DNA from 3 places in the Streptomyces spinoverrucosus genome. Region 1 is predicted to be linked to each of the others. Evidence: riboswitches for the same ligand, from Rfam matches in the RefSeq annotation. Region 1 holds a riboswitch; each other region holds the start of a gene.
What was found. A riboswitch is a leader RNA that binds a small molecule or an ion and turns the genes downstream of it on or off. The one in region 1 is predicted to bind cobalamin.
Positions count from the first base shown of each region.

Region 2: it holds a riboswitch for cobalamin, as region 1 does, so the genes downstream of both, metE (5-methyltetrahydropteroyltriglutamate--homocysteine S-methyltransferase) here and I2W78_RS11890 (energy-coupling factor ABC transporter permease) in region 1, are expected to answer to the same signal.
Region 3: it holds a riboswitch for cobalamin, as region 1 does, so the genes downstream of both, I2W78_RS06950 (CoA-acylating methylmalonate-semialdehyde dehydrogenase) here and I2W78_RS11890 (energy-coupling factor ABC transporter permease) in region 1, are expected to answer to the same signal.

Region 1 covers NZ_JADPZX010000001.1:2,677,070-2,682,856, reverse strand. Annotated here, with positions in the region: gene ku (non-homologous end joining protein Ku) at 1-120, shown strand, start outside; gene I2W78_RS11910 (hypothetical protein) at 230-499, shown strand; gene I2W78_RS11905 (energy-coupling factor ABC transporter ATP-binding protein) at 506-1,360, opposite strand; gene cbiQ (cobalt ECF transporter T component CbiQ) at 1,357-2,106, opposite strand; gene I2W78_RS11895 (energy-coupling factor ABC transporter substrate-binding protein) at 2,112-2,471, opposite strand; gene I2W78_RS11890 (energy-coupling factor ABC transporter permease) at 2,468-3,172, opposite strand; cobalamin riboswitch at 3,207-3,390, opposite strand; gene I2W78_RS11885 (FHA domain-containing protein) at 3,466-4,173, opposite strand; gene I2W78_RS11880 (serine/threonine-protein kinase) at 4,243-5,787, opposite strand, start outside.
Region 2 covers NZ_JADPZX010000002.1:6,409-12,195, forward strand. Annotated here, with positions in the region: gene I2W78_RS35490 (metal ABC transporter solute-binding protein, Zn/Mn family) at 1-501, opposite strand, end outside; gene I2W78_RS35495 (metal ABC transporter permease) at 459-1,328, opposite strand; gene I2W78_RS35500 (metal ABC transporter ATP-binding protein) at 1,325-1,960, opposite strand; cobalamin riboswitch at 2,085-2,308, shown strand; gene metE (5-methyltetrahydropteroyltriglutamate--homocysteine S-methyltransferase) at 2,482-4,800, shown strand; gene I2W78_RS35510 (FAD-binding dehydrogenase) at 4,875-5,787, opposite strand, start outside.
Region 3 covers NZ_JADPZX010000001.1:1,513,315-1,519,101, forward strand. Annotated here, with positions in the region: gene I2W78_RS06940 (enoyl-CoA hydratase/isomerase family protein) at 1-339, opposite strand, end outside; gene I2W78_RS06945 (acyl-CoA dehydrogenase family protein) at 336-1,478, opposite strand; gene I2W78_RS06950 (CoA-acylating methylmalonate-semialdehyde dehydrogenase) at 1,484-3,007, opposite strand; cobalamin riboswitch at 3,203-3,376, opposite strand; gene I2W78_RS06955 (cobalamin-binding protein) at 3,449-4,378, shown strand; partial or broken gene I2W78_RS40305 (GNAT family N-acetyltransferase) at 4,535-4,708, shown strand; gene I2W78_RS06965 (ABC transporter ATP-binding protein) at 4,854-5,669, opposite strand; gene I2W78_RS06970 (FecCD family ABC transporter permease) at 5,669-5,787, opposite strand, start outside.

The DNA of each region.
Region 1 (5,787 bases):
ACGGCGGCCAAGTCGGCGCAGGGGACGAAGAAGGCGGCTTCGAAGAGCACGGCGAAGAAGACGACGGCGAAGAAGACGACGGCGAAGAAGACGACGGCGTCACGCAAGCGTTCGGCTTGACCGCGGCGGCTGAAGTCGACGCTTCTGTCACAGAGTTCACGCATCGATCGATCACATCCCGTCGCTGAGGTAGCCCTGGTCGTACACAGCCGACCAAACGGGGGACGCGATGCGATCCGAGCATCAGGACCAGAAGAACGAGACGCGGGCCAAGGACGTGCCCGGAGACGCCTGGTGGGCGGGCCTCGGCCCGGTCGGCGGTGTGGTCCTGCTGCTGATCGGGCTCGGCCTGCTGGCCTGGGCCTTCCTGGACCTGCCCGGTTCCCGCGGCCCGCACCTGCCCTACGAGGGGGCCAAGGTCCTGGCGATCGGCGCCGTGGTCGCGGGGACCACACTGCTGGCGCGGCGCAGCAAGCGCGGGGACGTCCAGGACGACTGAGGGCCCTCAGCCGCGCGGCCCCGCCTGCGCCGCCGCCAGTGCCGCCAGCTCCTCCGCCGTACGCGGCCCGGTGGCCGTGTCGTCCAACAGGCCCTGGCCGCGCAGCAGTTCCGCCGCCGCGACGCCCCAGGGCAGGCGCAGGCCCGCCTGGCGCAGCAGCTCCGTGCGGGCCAGGTTCTCGGGCGCCGGGCCGGTGCGCACGCCGGACGGGGTGAGCAGGGCCGCGTCGTCGGCCCAGCGCAGGGCCAGGTCGACGTCGTGAGTGGCCATCACGACGGTCGTGCCGGACGCGCGCAGCCCGTCGAGGGTGGCGAGCAGCCGTTCCTGGCCGTCGGGATCGAGCCCGGCCGTCGGCTCGTCGAGGATCAGCACACGCGGCCGCATCGCGACGGCACCGGCGATCGCGGTCCGCTTGCGCTGCCCGTACGACAGCAGATGCGTGGGCCGGTCGGCCAGCCGGGCGATGTCCAGCGCGGCCAGCGCCTGATCGACCCGCGCCCGCACCTCGGCGTCCGGCAGCCCGAGGTTCAGCGGCCCGAAGGACACGTCCTGCGCCACCGAGGCGGCGAACAGCTGGTCGTCCGGATCCTGCACCACCAGCTGAACGGTGGTCCGCAACCGGGTCAGCCCCTTCCGGTCGTACGACACCGGCGTGCCGTCCACCGTCAACTCCCCGGCGTGCGGCCGAAGTCCGCCGCTGAGCAGCCGCATCAGCGTGGTCTTGCCGCTGCCGTTGCGGCCGAGCAGCGCCAGCGCGCGCCCCTCGCGCACCTCGAAGTCGAGGCCGGTGAGCACGGCCGGGCCCTCCTCGTAGGAGAAGGACACGCCCCGCAGGGCGACCAGGGCGGCGGCCTCGCTCATGACAGTGGCCTTTCGAGTACGAAGGTGAGGGCGGCCAGCGTCGCGAGCAGCGCGACGCTCAGAGCCGTGAACGGGACGGAGACGCGGGCCTCGGGCACCAGCACGCGCAGGGTGCCGTCGTAACCGCGTCCGGCGAGCCCCGCTTGCAGGCGCGCCGCCCGGTCGAAGGCCCGCACGAAGGCGGTGGCGCCGAGCCCGGCCAGGGACCGCCACTGGGCGGCCCGCGTGGTGTGCCCGAGGCGCGCGGCCTGGGCGTCGCGGATCCGGCGCACGGAGTCGAGGAGCAGAAAGCTCATGCGGTACGTCACCAGAGCCACATCGACGACGGGCGCGGGCACCCCGGCGCGGACCAGCCGGGGCAGCAGGTCGGACATCGGGGTGGTGAACGCGAACAGCAGCACGCCGAGGGATGCGGCCGAGGTGCGCAGCAGCAACTCCCCGGCACGCACCGGGCCGCCGTCGGCGAGGCCCACGAACCCGTCGGGGCCGCCGACCCGCACCAGCAGCGGCAGCGCGCCGGTCACGCAGAAGCCCAGCGGGACGCGGTAGGCCCGCCACAGCCGCCGCCCGGGCACGCCCGCCGGGCCGAGCAGCACGGCCAGTGCCGTGACCAGCACCAGCGCGGCCCCCGGCCAGGGCGGCAGCGAGATCGCAAGTACCGTGAGCCCCAGCCCGAGCACGGCCTTGTCCACGGGATGGCGGCGGCGCCAGCGACTGCTGTGCGCCGCCGCGTCGATCGGCAGCACGGGCCTCAGGCCCCTTCGGCTCCGTCGTGCCCGGGCACCCGCACAGGGTCCTGCTCCTCCCGGGCCCGGGCCTCACCCTGGCGGCGTCCGCGCCGCACCCCGAAGTAGTACGCGAGCGCGCCCGCGCCGACCGCCGCCTGGAGGGCGAACAGGCCGGACTCGATCTCGCCGGACGGCGGCTCGTACAGGGGCGAGAACCATGGCTCGTAGTCCGGGTCCAGCTCGGTGATCGCCGTCTCCGCCTCGGCGTCGGCGCCGGTGAATGGCTCCTCCTTGTGGTCGCCGAGCCCGAACACCAGCGGCAGCACCGCGAGGGCGGCGACGGCGAGCAGCAGCAGGAGGTTGATCTTCGCGTTGCGCTTCATCGGGCCACCGCCTCGGTACCGGCCGTCTTGGTGCCGGTCTTGGTGAGCAGCACGCCCAGCCGGGTCAGTTCACCCTTGCTGGACTGCACGAGCAGCCGCATCACCAGCACCGTGAGCAGCCCCTCGCTCACCGCGAGCGGGATCTGCGTGACCGCGAAGATGGCGCCGAACTTGCCGAGCGCGCCCAGGAAACCGCTGCTCGGGTCGGGGAAGGCGAGCGCCAGCTGGACGCTGGTGACGCAGTAGGTGGACAGGTCGGCGACGAACGCGCCGAAGAACACGGCGACCATCAGCGGCACGTCGTACCGGCGCAGCAGCCGGTAGATGCCGTATCCGGCCCAGGGGCCGACGATCGCCATCGAGAAGACGTTGGCGCCGAGCGTGGTCAGCCCGCCGTGGGCGAGCAACAGCGCCTGGAACAGCAGGGTGATGGTGCCCAGCACCGCCATCACCGGCGGCCGGAACAGGATGGCGCCCAGTCCCGTGCCGGTGGGATGCGAGCAGCTCCCGGTCACGGACGGCAGCTTCAGCGCCGACAGGACGAAGGTGAAGGCGCCCGAGGCGCCGAGGAGCAGGGTGCTCTCGGGGTGTTCCCTGACCTCACGGGTGAGGGAGCGGACTCCGTGGACGACGAATGGCGCGGACGCGGCACCCCAGGCGATCGCGTGCGCCGGAGGCAGAAAACCCTCGGCTATGTGCATGGCTTCAGCAGACCCTCTCCAGCACCTCGTGGATGGTGTACAACGCGCCTCGGCCGGTCTCCTGGCTGACGGGTGACACCGCCCGTGCTCCGCCTTCCCGGGTCACAAGGACCCAGTGGCTGCCCGCGAGGGGCCGGAGCCGGACTTCCCGATCACAGTGGCGAGGGCCGCACCGGCATCACACCGGTTTCCCGTTCACCAAGGCGTGGTGACAGTAGTGCGCCCGCGGGGGTGGTGACAAGCGGTGCATCGGGGGCGCGAAGGCGCTGGTCACGCGGCGCACACGCCGGACGTCACCCGTCGAGCTCCCGGTCCAGCAGCGCCAGGTCCGGCGGTACGAGGTGGGTGGCGTCCACCAGATCCCGGAGCAGGCTGTGCAGCGGTACGGCCTCGTCGGCGCTCAGACGGGCGCCGATCTCCGCGACCCGGTGCTCGATCCCGGGCGCCTCCCAGTCGGTCTCCGGGCGCAGGAAGCGCAGTTGCTGCAGGGCCTTGCGGGAGGGGAAGGGGCGCGGGTCGGACTCGTGGCGCAGGTAGCGCTGGCCCAGGACGACCAGGAGCAGCCGTTCGTCGTCGTCGAGGGGCGGGCGGTCCTGCGGGAAGTCTCGGGAGTGGCGGGCGGGGTCCGTGACATACAGCTCGATCAGGTACTCGCGGTGGCCGAGGCCCTGCACGAAGAGCGGGGTGTAGCCGGAGGGGACGGGGAGCGGCGCGGTGCGGGGGGTGAGGAGTTCGTCGTGGGGGAGACGCAGGGGCCGGCGGCCGGTGTTGTGCAGCCACCAGTGGCCGTGGTGGTACGTCAGCTCTCCCTGCCGGCGGCTCACCCGCAGGTCGTCACCGCCGACGTACAGCTCCGTGGCGGGGCAGCCCGGGGCGCGGCCGAAGCACACCAGGCGGCCGGGCTCCGGAGCGGCCGTGATCCCGCCCGCCGCCGATCTCGCGTGCAGGGTGTCCGGGGCGGCCGGTGGGGCACCGCGCGCGAGACTCTCACGACGGTTCATCCCCGGCTCCTCGGCGTGGTGGCTCGTTGCCCACACTGTCCGGGTCGGCTGCGGGACCCTTCCCGCCCGTCAGCGTTCGGGCAGCTTGGCGGCGGCGGAGGTGGCGAGGCCGGTGACCATCTCGCAGAGCTCGTCCATGGGGCGTTCGCCGCCGACGCGCAGGCGCACCATCTCGGCGGCCGGTACGGCGCCCTCGCCGCTGTACCGGCGGTATTCGAGGAAGACCGTGCAGGTCTCGTCGCCGTCGCCCTCCGGCTTGACGAGGGCCCGGTGGCCGCTGAGCCGCACGGCTTCGCCGTCCGTCGCGGACTTGGGCTGGTCGCGGAAGAAGCTCACCTCCGCCTCCAGGTCGTCCACCTCGCTGAACCACTCGCAGTTCCAGTTCGCGACACCGACCTCCGGCGTGTCCGGCTTGATACCGGGCACGGCGCCCGTCAGCGCCTTCGCGTCGAGCAGCGCGCAGGCGTCCGACCAGGCCAGCGAGTTGTCCGGGTAGGCCGGGGAACGGCGGGGCAGCGGACCGTCGTTCAGCACCTCGGCGGCGCTGCGGGCGGCCGTGTCGGCGACTGTGCACAGCGTCGCGCTGCCGCCGGTCACCGAGCCGTCCCCGACGTCGACGCGGATCCCGACGAGGGTGCCGTCGGCATCCCCGGCGGCGCTGTCGTACAGCAGCAGCCCGCACTCGTCGGTCTCCGGCGGCTCCTCAAGGACGCCGATCGTCCCGATGCGCGTGGCCGGGCGGGAGCTCTCGGGCCGGGAGCCTGGGCGTAACTGGACCGAGACGTCGATGCGGGTCTTGTCGTCGGGGCTGACGAGCACGTCACAGCGGTCGAAGTTGCCGTAGTCCACGTCGACATGGACCTCGCCGAACCGGCCGAGGGCGGCCGGGTCGGTCAGGGCGCACACATCGGCGGTGCGCGGATCGCCGATCAGGGACCCTTCCGTGGTCCGGCTCCGGCCCGCCTCGTCCGTGCCCTGACCCGAATCGCCGTCGCCGCCGTCGGGCGCGAGGATCAGACCGCCCAGGACCAGCGCGGCGCCGATCCCGACGGCCGTGGCCAGCAGGGGCCGGCGTGCCGGCCAACTCCATCGCGCCCGCCGGCCGGGCTGGGCGGTCGTGGCCTGGGACCCGGAGGTGGCGACGGCGGCCAGCAGCCGTCCGGCCTCGGCGGCGTCGGGGCGTTGCCGTGGGTCGCGCCGGAGCATGGCGGTGAGTACCGGATACAGCGGGCCCACGGCCTCGGCGTCCATCTCCACGACGCCCTGCTCGGCCTTCCAGTACGTCAGGCGCTCGGTGTCCGTCCCGCCGTCCCCGCCGTCCCCGGACTCCCCGCCGCGCGGCGGCGCCCCGGTGACCAGCGCGTACAGGGTGGCGGCCAGGCAGAACACGTCCGAGGCGGGACGGGGGAGGTGGCCCCGGGCCAGTTCGGGGGCGGCGTAGTCCGGGGTGAAGCTGAGCGGGCCGTTGCTGGTGATCGTCTCGGCGCCGCCCGTCCGGTGCGCGGCACCGAAGTCCAGCAGCTTCGCCGTACCGCGCCGGGTGAGGCCCACGTTGGCGGGTTTGACGTCACAGTGCACGATCCCCGCCTCGTGCAGCGCCGCGAGCGCGTCGGC
Region 2 (5,787 bases), on a different contig from region 1:
CTTCAGGTCCTTTTGCAGGGTGCCGTACTCGGAGTCGAAGGACGAGGTCCACTTGGTGGCGGCGTCCTGGGTGCCGAACATCTCGGCCAGTCGGGTCACCTCGGCCTTCGCCTTGTCCGCGTCGTTGTCGAGGTTCACCTCGACCAGCTCGGCGTCGGACCCGGCCGCCTCCTTGATCTTCGCGGCGTACGGCTCGAAGGGCGCGTAGAGCACGTAGTCGGCGTCGGCCACCGCCGCGAGGTCGGAGGGCTTGGGGTCGTAGTCGGGGGCGTGCTGCACCGACTGCGGGACGATCACCTTGACGTCCTGTGCGCCCGCGGCCTTGGCGAGGGCGCCTTCCCAGGTGGTGGTGGCCACGACGACCGGCCTGTCCGAGGAGTTCTTGGCTCCGGACGACGAGGAGGACGCCGATTCGCCGCCGCAGCCGGTGGTGGTCAGGGCGAGCCCCGCGGTGAGGGTCAGTGCGAGGACGGGAGTGATACGGACGCGGGTGCGCGCCATGAGCTGATTCTCCGTTCGGGGATGAGATGGACGGCGAGGACGACCACGCCGGCGGTGAGGACGAGGACGGGCCCGGGCGGCCAGTCGAAGCGGAGCGCGACGAGGAACCCGGTGAGGTTCACGGCGATTCCGATGCCGACCGCCCAGGCGGTGATGGATTTCAGGGACGTGCCCAGGCGGCGGGCGGCGAGCGCGGGCAACAGGGTGAGGGCGTCGACGAGCAGCGCGCCGGTGAGCTTGATGGCTCCGGCGACGGCCACCGCGACCAGCACGAGCAGCACCAGGGTGAGCCGCTCGACCCGTACGCCGGAGGACAGGGCCAGTTCACGGTCGTACAGCAGCAGGGCGAGATCGCGGCGCCGCCACCAGAACAGGGCCGGGACGACGACGGCCAGGGCGCCGATCACCCACAGGTCGGCGGTGCCCACCGACAGGATCGACCCCCACAGCAGCGCGAACGCGCCCGCCGCGTTGACCCCGGAGACCGCGAGCACGAGCAGTGCGGCCGCGATCGCCAGGCTCATCAACAGGCCCATCGCCCCGGACAGCCCGTCCGGGGTGCGGGCCAGCGGCGCGACACCGGCCCCGGCGAGAGCGCAGGCGAGCAGCGCGCACAGCATCGGGTCGAGGCCGGTCAGCAGACCGACCGCGATACCGAGCAGCGCCACGTGCATCATCGCGAACCGCACCGGCATGATGTCGAGCCCGACGATCACGACACCGATCACGGGCAGGCCCACGGCCGCCAGCAGCAGGGCGACCCCCGCGCGCTGGACCGGGACGAGCTGCAGCAACTGGCCGACGTCGGCCGCGGCCAGGGCGTTCACCGCACCTCCCGCAGACAGCCCGCGGCCATCTCCAGCACCCGGTCGCAACGGTCGGCCAGCGCCCTGTCGTGCGTGACGACCACGACGGTCACCGGCAGGGACAGCAGCACGTCGGCGGCCTCCTCCTGCCCGGCGAAGTCGAGCGCCGCGGTGGGCTCGTCGGCCAGCAGCACCCCGGCGCCGGCGGCCACACAGCCGACCGCCCGTGCCAGGTACATCCGCTGCAACTGGCCCCCGGACAGCGTGTGCAACGGCCGGTCCACCAGGTGTCCCACGCCGAGCTTCGCCGCCGCCTCCACCGCCTCGGCCCGCGCGCCACCACTCGCCAGCAACTCCCCGGCCAGCAGCGGAAACCGGCCGACCGCCGGTTTCTGCGGAATCCACGCGCACACCCGGCGCCGCCACGCCCACTCGGCCGCGCTGCGGGTGTCCCGGCCTCCGACCAGGATCCGGCCGCCGCACTGGCGGTGCAGGCCGAGCACCGCCCGCAGCAGCGTGGTCTTGCCCGAGCCGTTGGTACCGGTCAACGCCACCCGCCGGCCGGCCGCGACGTCGAGGTCGACGTCCCGCACGGCCTCCACACGGCCGTGCCGGCAGGCGACATCGCGCATCACGACGTCCAGTCCGTCCATGCCACCTCCTCACTCCTCCACAGCAGTCGGAAGGAAGGGGCGGCTGGTTCCCGGCGCGTCCTCGCGTGTCCCACCTCACCATCCGAATGCCGGACGCGCCCTCCCCTCCCCCGCGCCGCCGCGTAGGCTGACCCACGCAGCTGGTTCGCCCCGTCAGCCAGGCGGGAGCGTCGTAAGAGGGAACCCGGTGGGAATCCGGGACTGCCCCGCAGCGGTGAGCGGGAACGACCGCCGTCTTACGCACTGGGCCCCGAGGAAATGGGCCTGGGAAGCGACGGCCAGTAGGTGCCTCGTACGACACGAGGCGTGCCCGCGAGTCCGAAGACCTGCCAACTGCCCGCGCGCGACCCCTCGTGCGTGGACATCCCGGTGACCTCGAGGGCGGGTCGGCGTACATACCAGGCGGACGACCGCGCAGCACCTGCTGCCGCGCGACGTGGTTTCCGTCCGGTTCGTCACCCCTTCGCGCTCTCGTCCCCGTCTCCGGGATCTCAGGGATTCATCTCGCGAAGGAGATCTCCGTGACCAGCAAGTCCGCAGCCGCGGCAGCACGGGCCACCGTGTACGGCTACCCCCGCCAGGGACAGAACCGGGAACTGAAGAAGGCGATCGAGGGCTACTGGAAGGGCCGCGTCACCGCCGACGCCCTCCGCACCACCGCCGCCGAGCTCCGCGCCGGCAACTGGCGCCGACTCGCCGAGGCCGGTGTCCACGAGGTGCCGACCGGTGACTTCTCGTACTACGACCACGTGCTCGACACCACCGTCATGGTCGGCGCGATCCCCGAACGGCACCGGGAAGCCGTCGCCGCCGACGCGCTCGACGGCTATTTCGCCATGGCCCGTGGCACCCAGGACGTGGCGCCGCTGGAGATGACCAAGTGGTTCGACACCAACTACCACTACCTCGTGCCGGAGTTGGGCCCGGACACCGTCTTCGCCGCCGACTCCACCAAGCAGGTCGCGGAGCTGAAGGAGGCCCTCGCCCTGGGCCTGACGGCCCGGCCGGTCCTCGTCGGCCCCGTCACCTACCTGCTGCTCGCCAAGCCCGCACCGGGCGTGCCCGCGGACTTCGAACCGCTCACGCTGCTGGACCGGCTGCTGCCCGTGTACGCCGAGGTGCTCGCCGACCTGCGTGCGGCCGGCGCCGAGTGGGTGCAGCTCGACGAGCCCGCCCTCGTCCAGGACCGTACGCCCGCCGAACTGAACGCCGCCGCCCGCGCCTACCGCGACCTCGGCGCGCTGCCCGACCGGCCCAAGCTGCTGGTCGCCTCGTACTTCGACCGGCTCGGTGACGCCCTGCCCGTGCTGGCCAAGTCGCCCGTCGAGGGCCTCGCGCTGGACTTCACCGAGTCGGCCGCCGCCAATCTGGACGCCCTCGCCGCCGTCGGTGGGCTGCCCGGCAAGCGCCTGGTCGCCGGTGTCGTCAACGGCCGCAACATCTGGGTCAACGACCTGTCGGCGTCGCTCACCACCCTCGGCACCCTGCTGGGCCTGGCCGACCGGGTGGACGTGGCCGCCTCCTGCTCCCTCCTCCACGTGCCCCTCGACACCGGCCTGGAACGGGACATCGAGCCGCAGATCCTGCGCTGGCTCGCCTTCGCCCGGCAGAAGACCGCCGAGATCGTCACCCTCGCGCGCGGCCTGGCCCAGGGCACCGACACCATCGCCGCCGAACTGGCCGCGAACCGCGCCGACCTGGCCTCCCGCGCGAGCTCGCCCATCACCCACGACCCGGCCGTCCGGGCCCGCGCCGCCGCCGTCACGGAGGCCGACGCCCGCCGTTCCCAGCCGTACGCCGAGCGGACCGCCGCCCAGCGCTCCCACCTCGGCCTGCCCCTGCTGCCGACCACGACCATCGGCTCGTTCCCGCAGACCGGCGAACTGCGCGCCGCCCGCGCCGACCTGAGGGCGGGGCGGATCGACGACGCCGGCTACGAGGAGCGCATCAGGGCCGAGATCCAGGACGTGATCTCCTTCCAGGAGAAGACCGGCCTCGACGTCCTCGTGCACGGCGAGCCCGAGCGCAACGACATGGTCCAGTACTTCGCCGAGCAGCTCACCGGCTACCTCGCCACCCAGCACGGCTGGGTCCAGTCGTACGGCACCCGGTACGTCCGTCCGCCGATCCTGGCCGGCGACATCTCCCGACCCGAGCCGATGACCGTGCGGTGGACGACGTACGCCCAGTCCCTCACCTCCCGCCCGGTCAAGGGCATGCTCACCGGGCCGGTCACCATGCTCGCCTGGTCCTTCGTGCGCGACGACCAGCCCCTCGGCGACACCGCCCGCCAGGTCGCCCTCGCCCTGCGCGACGAGGTGAACGACCTTGAGGCGGCGGGCACTTCGGTGATCCAGGTCGACGAGCCCGCCCTGCGCGAAACCCTGCCGCTGCGCGCCGCCGACCGCCCCGCGTATCTGGCGTGGGCGACGGAGGCGTTCCGGGTCACCACCGGTGGCGTGCGCCCGGACACCCAGATCCACACCCACATGTGCTACGCCGAGTTCGGCGACATCGTCCGGGCCATCGACGACCTCGACGCCGACGTCATCAGCCTGGAGGCCGCCCGCTCCCACATGCAGGTGGCCCGGGAGCTGGCCGCGCACGGCTACCCGCGCGAGGCCGGGCCCGGCGTGTACGACATCCACTCCCCGCGCGTCCCGAGCGCCGAGGAGGCGGCCGAACTGCTGCGCACGGGGTTGCGGGCGATCCCCGCGGAGCGGCTGTGGGTCAACCCCGACTGCGGGCTGAAGACCCGCGGTTGGCCCGAGACCCGGGCGTCCCTGGAGAACCTGGTCGCCGCGGCCCGCACGGTCCGCGGGGAGTTGTCCGTGTCCTGACCCGGACGAATCCGAAGGAGGGGCCGGGGCGCCGCGAGTGTCCCGGTCCCTCTCCGGGGGCCGACCGAGCCGGTTCAGGTCGCGGTCGCCTCGGCCGCCGCCCGTCCCGCCGCGCGGCCGGAGAACAGGCAGCCGCCGAGGAAGGTGCCCTCCAGTGAGCGGTATCCGTGGACGCCGCCTCCGCCGAAGCCCGCGACCTCGCCGGCCGCGTACAGACCGGGGACCGGGGTGCCGGACGCGTTCAGGACGCGGCCGGACAGGTCGGTCTGGAGGCCGCCGAGGGTCTTGCGGGTGAGGATGTTCAGCCGTACGGCGATCAGCGGTCCGGCGGCGGAGTCCAGGACGCGGTGCGCGGAGGCGGTGCGGCTGAGGGTGTCGCCCGGGTAGGCGAGCGCGTTGCGGATGCCCATGACCTGGACGTCCTTGGTGTACGGGTTGGCGATCTCGCGGTCGCGGGCCTCGATCTGCCGGGTGAGATCGGCAAGGTCGATCAGGTTCTTTCCCGTCAGCCTGTTCATGCCCGCCACCAGTTCCGGCAGCGTCTCGGCGACGACGAAGTCCTCGCCCCTCTCCTTGAACCGCTCGATCGGCTCCGGGGTCTGCCAGATCCGCGACAACAGCTTCCAGACGTTCTTCTCGGTCAGGTCGGGGTTCTGTTCGGAACCGGAGAGGGCGAACTCCTTCGCGATGATCTTCTGCGTGGTGACGAACCAGGAGTAGTCGTATCCGGTGTCGGTGATCGACTTCAGGGTGTGGAGTGTGTCGTATCCCGGGATGTCGGGGCTGGAGAAGCGCTTGCCGGTGGCGTCGAACCACATGGAGGACGGGCCGGGCAGGATGCGGATGCCGTGGCCGGGCCAGATCGGGTCGTAGTTCCTGAGGCCCTCGGTGTAGTGCCACATGCGGTCGGGATTGACGATCCGTCCGCCCGCCTGCTCAGTGATGGCGAGCATCCGGCCGTCCACGTGCGCGGGTACTCCGGTGACC
Region 3 (5,787 bases), 1.2 Mb from region 1:
GCCGCCCATCACGATGCCGTCCATGACGGCGACGTATGGCTTGGGATAGCGGGCGATCCGGGCGTTGAGGTGGTACTCGTCGCGCCAGAAGGCCGCCGTCGCCGAACCGTCCCCGTCGCGGGCGTCGTCGTGGATGGCGCGGATGTCGCCGCCCGCGCACAGGCCGCGCTCGCCCGCGCCGGTGATGACGACGGTCTCGACGGCCGGGTCGTGCTCCCACTCGGTCAGCGTTTCGGCGATGCGCAGCACCATGTCATGGGTGAGGGAGTTCAGGGCCTTGGGGCGGGTGAGGGTGATGTGGCCGGCCCGGCCCTCCGTGCGGAACAGGACGTCGGTCATCCGAACGCCTCCGTCAGGCCGCGGGCCACGATGACGCGCATGATCTCGTTGGTTCCTTCCAGGATCTGGTGGACCCGCAGGTCGCGGACGATCTTCTCGACGCCGTACTCGCTCAGGTAGCCGTAGCCGCCGTGCAGTTGGAGCGCCCGGTCGGCGACGGAGTACCCGGTGTCGGTGGCGAAGCGTTTGGCCATCGCGCACAGGTACGGCGCCTGCGGGTCCCCACGGTCCAGGGCCTGGGCGGCCTGCTGGACGAGGGCTCGGGCGGCGGCGAGTTCGGTCGCCATGTCGGCGAGGCGGAAGCGCAGGGCCTGGGCGTCGAGGAGCCGCGCGCCGAACGCCTCCCGGTCGGCGAGGTGGGCCAGGCTGCGGTCGAGGGCGCTGCGGGCGCCACCCAGGGAGCAGGCTGCGATGCCGAGTCGGCCGCCGTTGAGGCCGCTCATGGCGATGCGGAAACCGTCGCCCTCGCGGCCGAGCAGCCGGTCGGCAGGCAGGCGGACCTCGTCCAGGATCACCTGGCCCGTGGGCTGGGCGTTCCAGCCCATCTTGCGTTCGTTGGGGCCGAAGGAAAGGCCGGGGTCGTCCTTGTCGACGACGAACGCGGAGACGCCCTGCGGGCCTTCGCCTCCCGTGCGGGCCATCACGAGGTAGAGCTGCGAGGCGCCCGCCCCGGAGATGAACTGCTTCACCCCCGTGAGCACCCAGTGGTCGCCGTCGCGAACCGCGCGCGTGGTGAGGGCGGCGGCGTCCGAGCCGGCACCGGGTTCGGTCAGGCAGTAGCTGCCCAGGTCCTCCATCGAGCACAGGCGGGGCAGCCATCGCTCGCGCTGGGCGGTGTCGCCGTAGTGGTCGATCATCCAGGCGACCATGTTGTGGATGGACAGATACCCGGCGATGGACGGGCAGCCGGAGGCGAGCGTCTCGAAGACGAGCACGCCGTCGGCGCGAGTGAGGCCGGAGCCTCCGGACTCCTCACGGACGTACACGCCGCCGAGGCCGAGACCGGCCGCCTTGCGGAGCACGTCGACGGGGAAGTGCTTGTCCCGGTCCCAGTCGAGGGCGTGCGGGGCGAGATGGTCCTGGGCGAAGTCGAGGGTGGTCTCGACAAGGGCCTGCTGGTCCTCGGTGAGCATGGTCATACCGCTCACCCCATCGTCGGGATGGTGAAACTGGCGCCTTCCCTGAGGCCGGCGGGCCAGCGTGAAGTGACCGTCTTCGTACGGGTGTAGAAGCGGATCGCGTCCGGACCGTGCTGGTTCAGATCGCCGAATCCGGAGCGCTTCCAGCCGCCGAACGTGTGGTAGGCGACCGGCACCGGGATGGGCACGTTGACGCCGACCATGCCGGTGTTCACACGCCGGGTGAAGTCGCGGGCGGTGTCGCCGTCCCGGGTGAAGATCGCGACGCCGTTGCCGTAGGTGTGCTCGCTGGGCAGGCGCAGGGCCTCCTCGTAGTCGGCGGCGCGGACGACGGACAGGACCGGGCCGAAGATCTCCTCCTGGTAGATGCGCATGGAAGGAGTCACCCGGTCGAAGAGGGAGGCGCCCGCGAAGAAGCCGTCCTCGTGGCCGGGGAGGGTGAAGTCCCGTCCGTCGACGACGAGTTCGGCGCCCTCCTCGACACCGAGGTCGACGTAGGAGCGGACGCGGTCGACGGCGTCTTGGCCGACCAGGGGGCCGAAGTCGGCGTCCGGGTCGTCGCTGCGGCCGATGCGCAGGCCGGCGATGCGGTCCTTGAGGCGGGCCACGAGGGCGTCGGCGGTCTGTTCGCCCACCGGTACGGCCACGGAGATCGCCATGCAGCGCTCGCCCGCCGAGCCGTATCCGGCACCGATCAGGGCGTCGACGGCCTGGTCGAGGTCGGCGTCCGGCATCACGATCATGTGGTTCTTGGCGCCGCCGAAGCACTGGGCGCGCTTGCCGTGGGCGGCGGCGGTGGCGTAGACGTGCGCGGCGATCGGGGTGGAGCCGACGAAGCCGAGGGCGGCGACGCGCGGGTCTTCGAGGAGGGTGTCGACGGTCTCGCGGGCGCCGTTGACGACGTTGAGGACGCCGGGCGGCAGGCCCGCCTCCAGGAAGAGTTCCGCGAGGCGGAGCGGGACCGACGGGTCGCGCTCGGAGGGCTTGAGGATGAAGGCGTTGCCGCAGGCCAGGGCCGGGGCGGCCTTCCACAGGGGAATCATCGCGGGGAAGTTGAACGGGGTGATCCCGGCGACCACGCCGAGCGGTGCGCGCAGCGAGTGCACGTCGATGCCCGTGCCCGCGTTGTCGGTGAACTCGCCCTTGAGCAGGTGCGGGATGCCCGCTGCGAACTCGACGACCTCCAAGCCGCGTTGGATGTCACCGTGCGCGTCGGCGATGGTCTTGCCGTGCTCGGAGGACAGCAGCCGGGCCAGCGCATCCTTCTCCTCCTCCACAAGCTGGAGGAAGCGCAGGAGCACACGCGCCCGGCGCTGCGGGTTCCAGGCGGCCCATTCGCGCTGGGCCTCGGCGGCGTCGGCGATGGCCGCCGCGGTCTCGGCACGGTTCGCCAGCGGTACATGGGCCTGGACGCGGCCGGTGTTGGGGTCGTACACCTCGCCGTAGGCCCCCGATGTACCCGGGGTGTGCTTGCCGCCGACGAAATGGGTCAACTCGCGCACAGCGGCGCGGTCGTGTTCGCGGACCATCGATGCCTGCTCTCGTCAGGTGGGATCCGGGGATGGCACGCCGGTCCGGCACCTCGGGACGCTCGTGGCGTCGGGGTGCGGGGCAGCGCGAGATCGCGTATGGCTCGAAGCCCGTCCTCGTCAGAGAACGGGGGATTCACCTGGGTCGTGGGTGCACACCGGTGCCATGCGTGTCTGCTCCATCCTCGTGGACAACACGGAACAAATCCCACGGCCGGTATCCTGACTCCCGGATCAGCGCGCGCCGTCCGCCTTCCCGACATCCAGCTCGTCAGTGGCGTATCTCTCGACGGCGTACTCCCCGGTCACAGTGGCGGGACCGTGCCGGATTCACACCGGCTTCCCTGCACCGCGGGCCTTCCCCACGAATATATAGTTGGACGTCCTAGTAAATCCAGTCCTGCCGTGCGGCGGATGACATCGGGCGCCTAGGGTCGCGGTATGCGCATCGTCTCCCTGCTGCCCGCCGCGACCGACATCGTGGCCGAGCTCGGCCTCATCGAACGGCTGGTCGGCCGGACCCACGAGTGCGACTGGCCTCCCGCTTCGGTGACCGGCGTACAGGTCGTCACGCGTGCGGAATTCACCCCGGACGACCTCACCAGCCGCGAGATCTCCGACGCCGTGGGCGGCTCGGCGCACTCCGGGTCGTCCCTCTACACCCTCGACACCGAGGCCCTGGCCGGCCTCCGCCCGGACGTCGTCCTCACCCAGGACCTGTGCGACGTGTGCGCCGTGTCGTACGAGAAGGTGAGCCGGGCCGTACGTGTCCTGGACGCCGGCACCCGCGTCCTCAGCCTGGAGCCGCGCACTCTCGACGACGTACTGGACTGTCTGGTCACGGTCGGCGAGCTGCTCGGAGTGCGGGAGCGGGCCGAGCAGCGTCGGGCGGAGCTGCGGGCCCGGCTCGACCGGGTCCGTGCTGCGGTGGCGGGGCGGGACCGGCCGCGCGTCGTCGCCATCGAGTGGCTGGACCCGCTGTGGCCCGCCGGACACTGGGTGCCCGAGCAGATCACCCGCGCCGGGGGCGAGCCGCTGCTCGCCGCGCCCGGCGAACACACCAAGCCGATGACCTGGGAGGCCGTACGCGCGGCCCAGCCGGACGTCGTCCTGGTGCTGCCCTGCGGCTTCGCTCCCGAACGGACGCTGAAGGAACGGGAGTTGCTGACCGCTCTGCCCGGCTGGGCGGACCTGCCCGCCGTCCGGGCCGGCCGGGTGTGGGTGCTCGACGGCCCGGCCTACTTCAACCGCCCCGGCCCGCGCGTGGTCCGTGGCGCGGAGGTACTGGCGCATGTCCTGCACGGTGTGCGGGCCGGGGAGACGGTTACGGCGGCGGAGGCGCGCCCGTTCGAGGACGACGCCCGCCGCTGAAGCGGGTCACGACCGGCGCCGGAAGCGGTGCTGGTACCGCAGGTGGATCAGCAGGGCGTACAGCACGGCGCGCGCCGTTCACGCCAGATACAGGCCGGGGAGCCCGAGGCAGAGAGGGACGCCGAGGAGCCAGGTGTCCCGCGCCGCCGGAGCCCCGAGCTCGCGGTCCGCGCCGATGCCCGGGGCGCCGGTCTCGCGGGCAAGCTCCTGGAGGCCGTGACCGCCGACGCCCCCGAGGGCCGCTCCTGGCTGCTGACGTCCGTCCAGTCGCCACGAGCCATGTCCTTCTACCGCCACCAGGGCTGGACCCCCGCCACCCCGCCCGTTCCCTGGCCCCCCAACCCCTGTAACCACGGCCCCAACCTCGGTAGGTAGGCCCGAACACCGGAAGCGGTGCGGGAATGCCCAGTCGTCTGTCGAAGCGGTGCACTCTCCTCATCCGGCTACGACATCACCGGTCAGCAGCTGACGAGTCCTATTGGGGATCGAGTTGCATCACCTGTGTGGCAGTCGTTCCCGTGGCGGTGGCGGCCAGGTAGGTGATGCGGAGGGTGCCGGTGGTGGGTTCGCGGTCGACGAGGACGTTGACGCCGTAGACCGACTTGATCAGGTCCGGGGTCAGCACGGCCTCCGGGGTGCCCGCCGCGGCGACCTCGCCGTGGTCGAGGACGACGATGTGGTCGCAGTAACGGGCGGCGAGGTTGAGGTCGTGCAGGGCGACGACGCAGGTGACGTCCAGTGATGTCAGCAGGTCGAGGAGTTCGAGCTGGTGGCGTATGTCGAGGTGGTTGGTGGGTTCGTCGAGCAGGATCTCCTGCGGTTCCTGGGCGAGGGCGCGGGCGAGTTGGGCACGCTGCTTCTCCCCTCCGGAGAGGGTGTGCCAGCTCTGGTACTGCTTGCCGGTGATGTCGGTCCGTTCCAGCGCCGCGTCGACGATCCGCCGATCGTGCTCCGTCAGCGCGTCGAAGCGGCCGCGGAACGGTGTGCGCCCGAGTTCCACGACCTGGCGGACGTTGACGTGGTGGTGGGCGGACACGTCCTGTTCGACGACGGCGAGCCGGCGGGCCCGCACCCGGCGGCTGAGGTCGTGCAGGCTGGTGTCGTCGAAGTGGATGGTTCCGGTGTCGGGGCGGCGCAGTCCGGCGAGCAGGCGCAGCAGCGTCGACTTGCCCGAGCCGTTGGGGCCGAGGAGGCCGACGATCTTCCCGTCCTGGGCCGCCATCTCGATGTTGTCCAGCAGCCGGTGACCCTTGACCGACCAGGAGAGTTGGGTGGTGGTGATACGGCCCATCAGGACTCCAGACGCTTCAGGACCAGCGCGAACGCGGGCGCGCCGAGAAGCGCGGTGATGACGCCGGCGGGCAGCTCGTGGGGCGAGAACGCCGTCCGTGCGAACACGTCGACCCAGA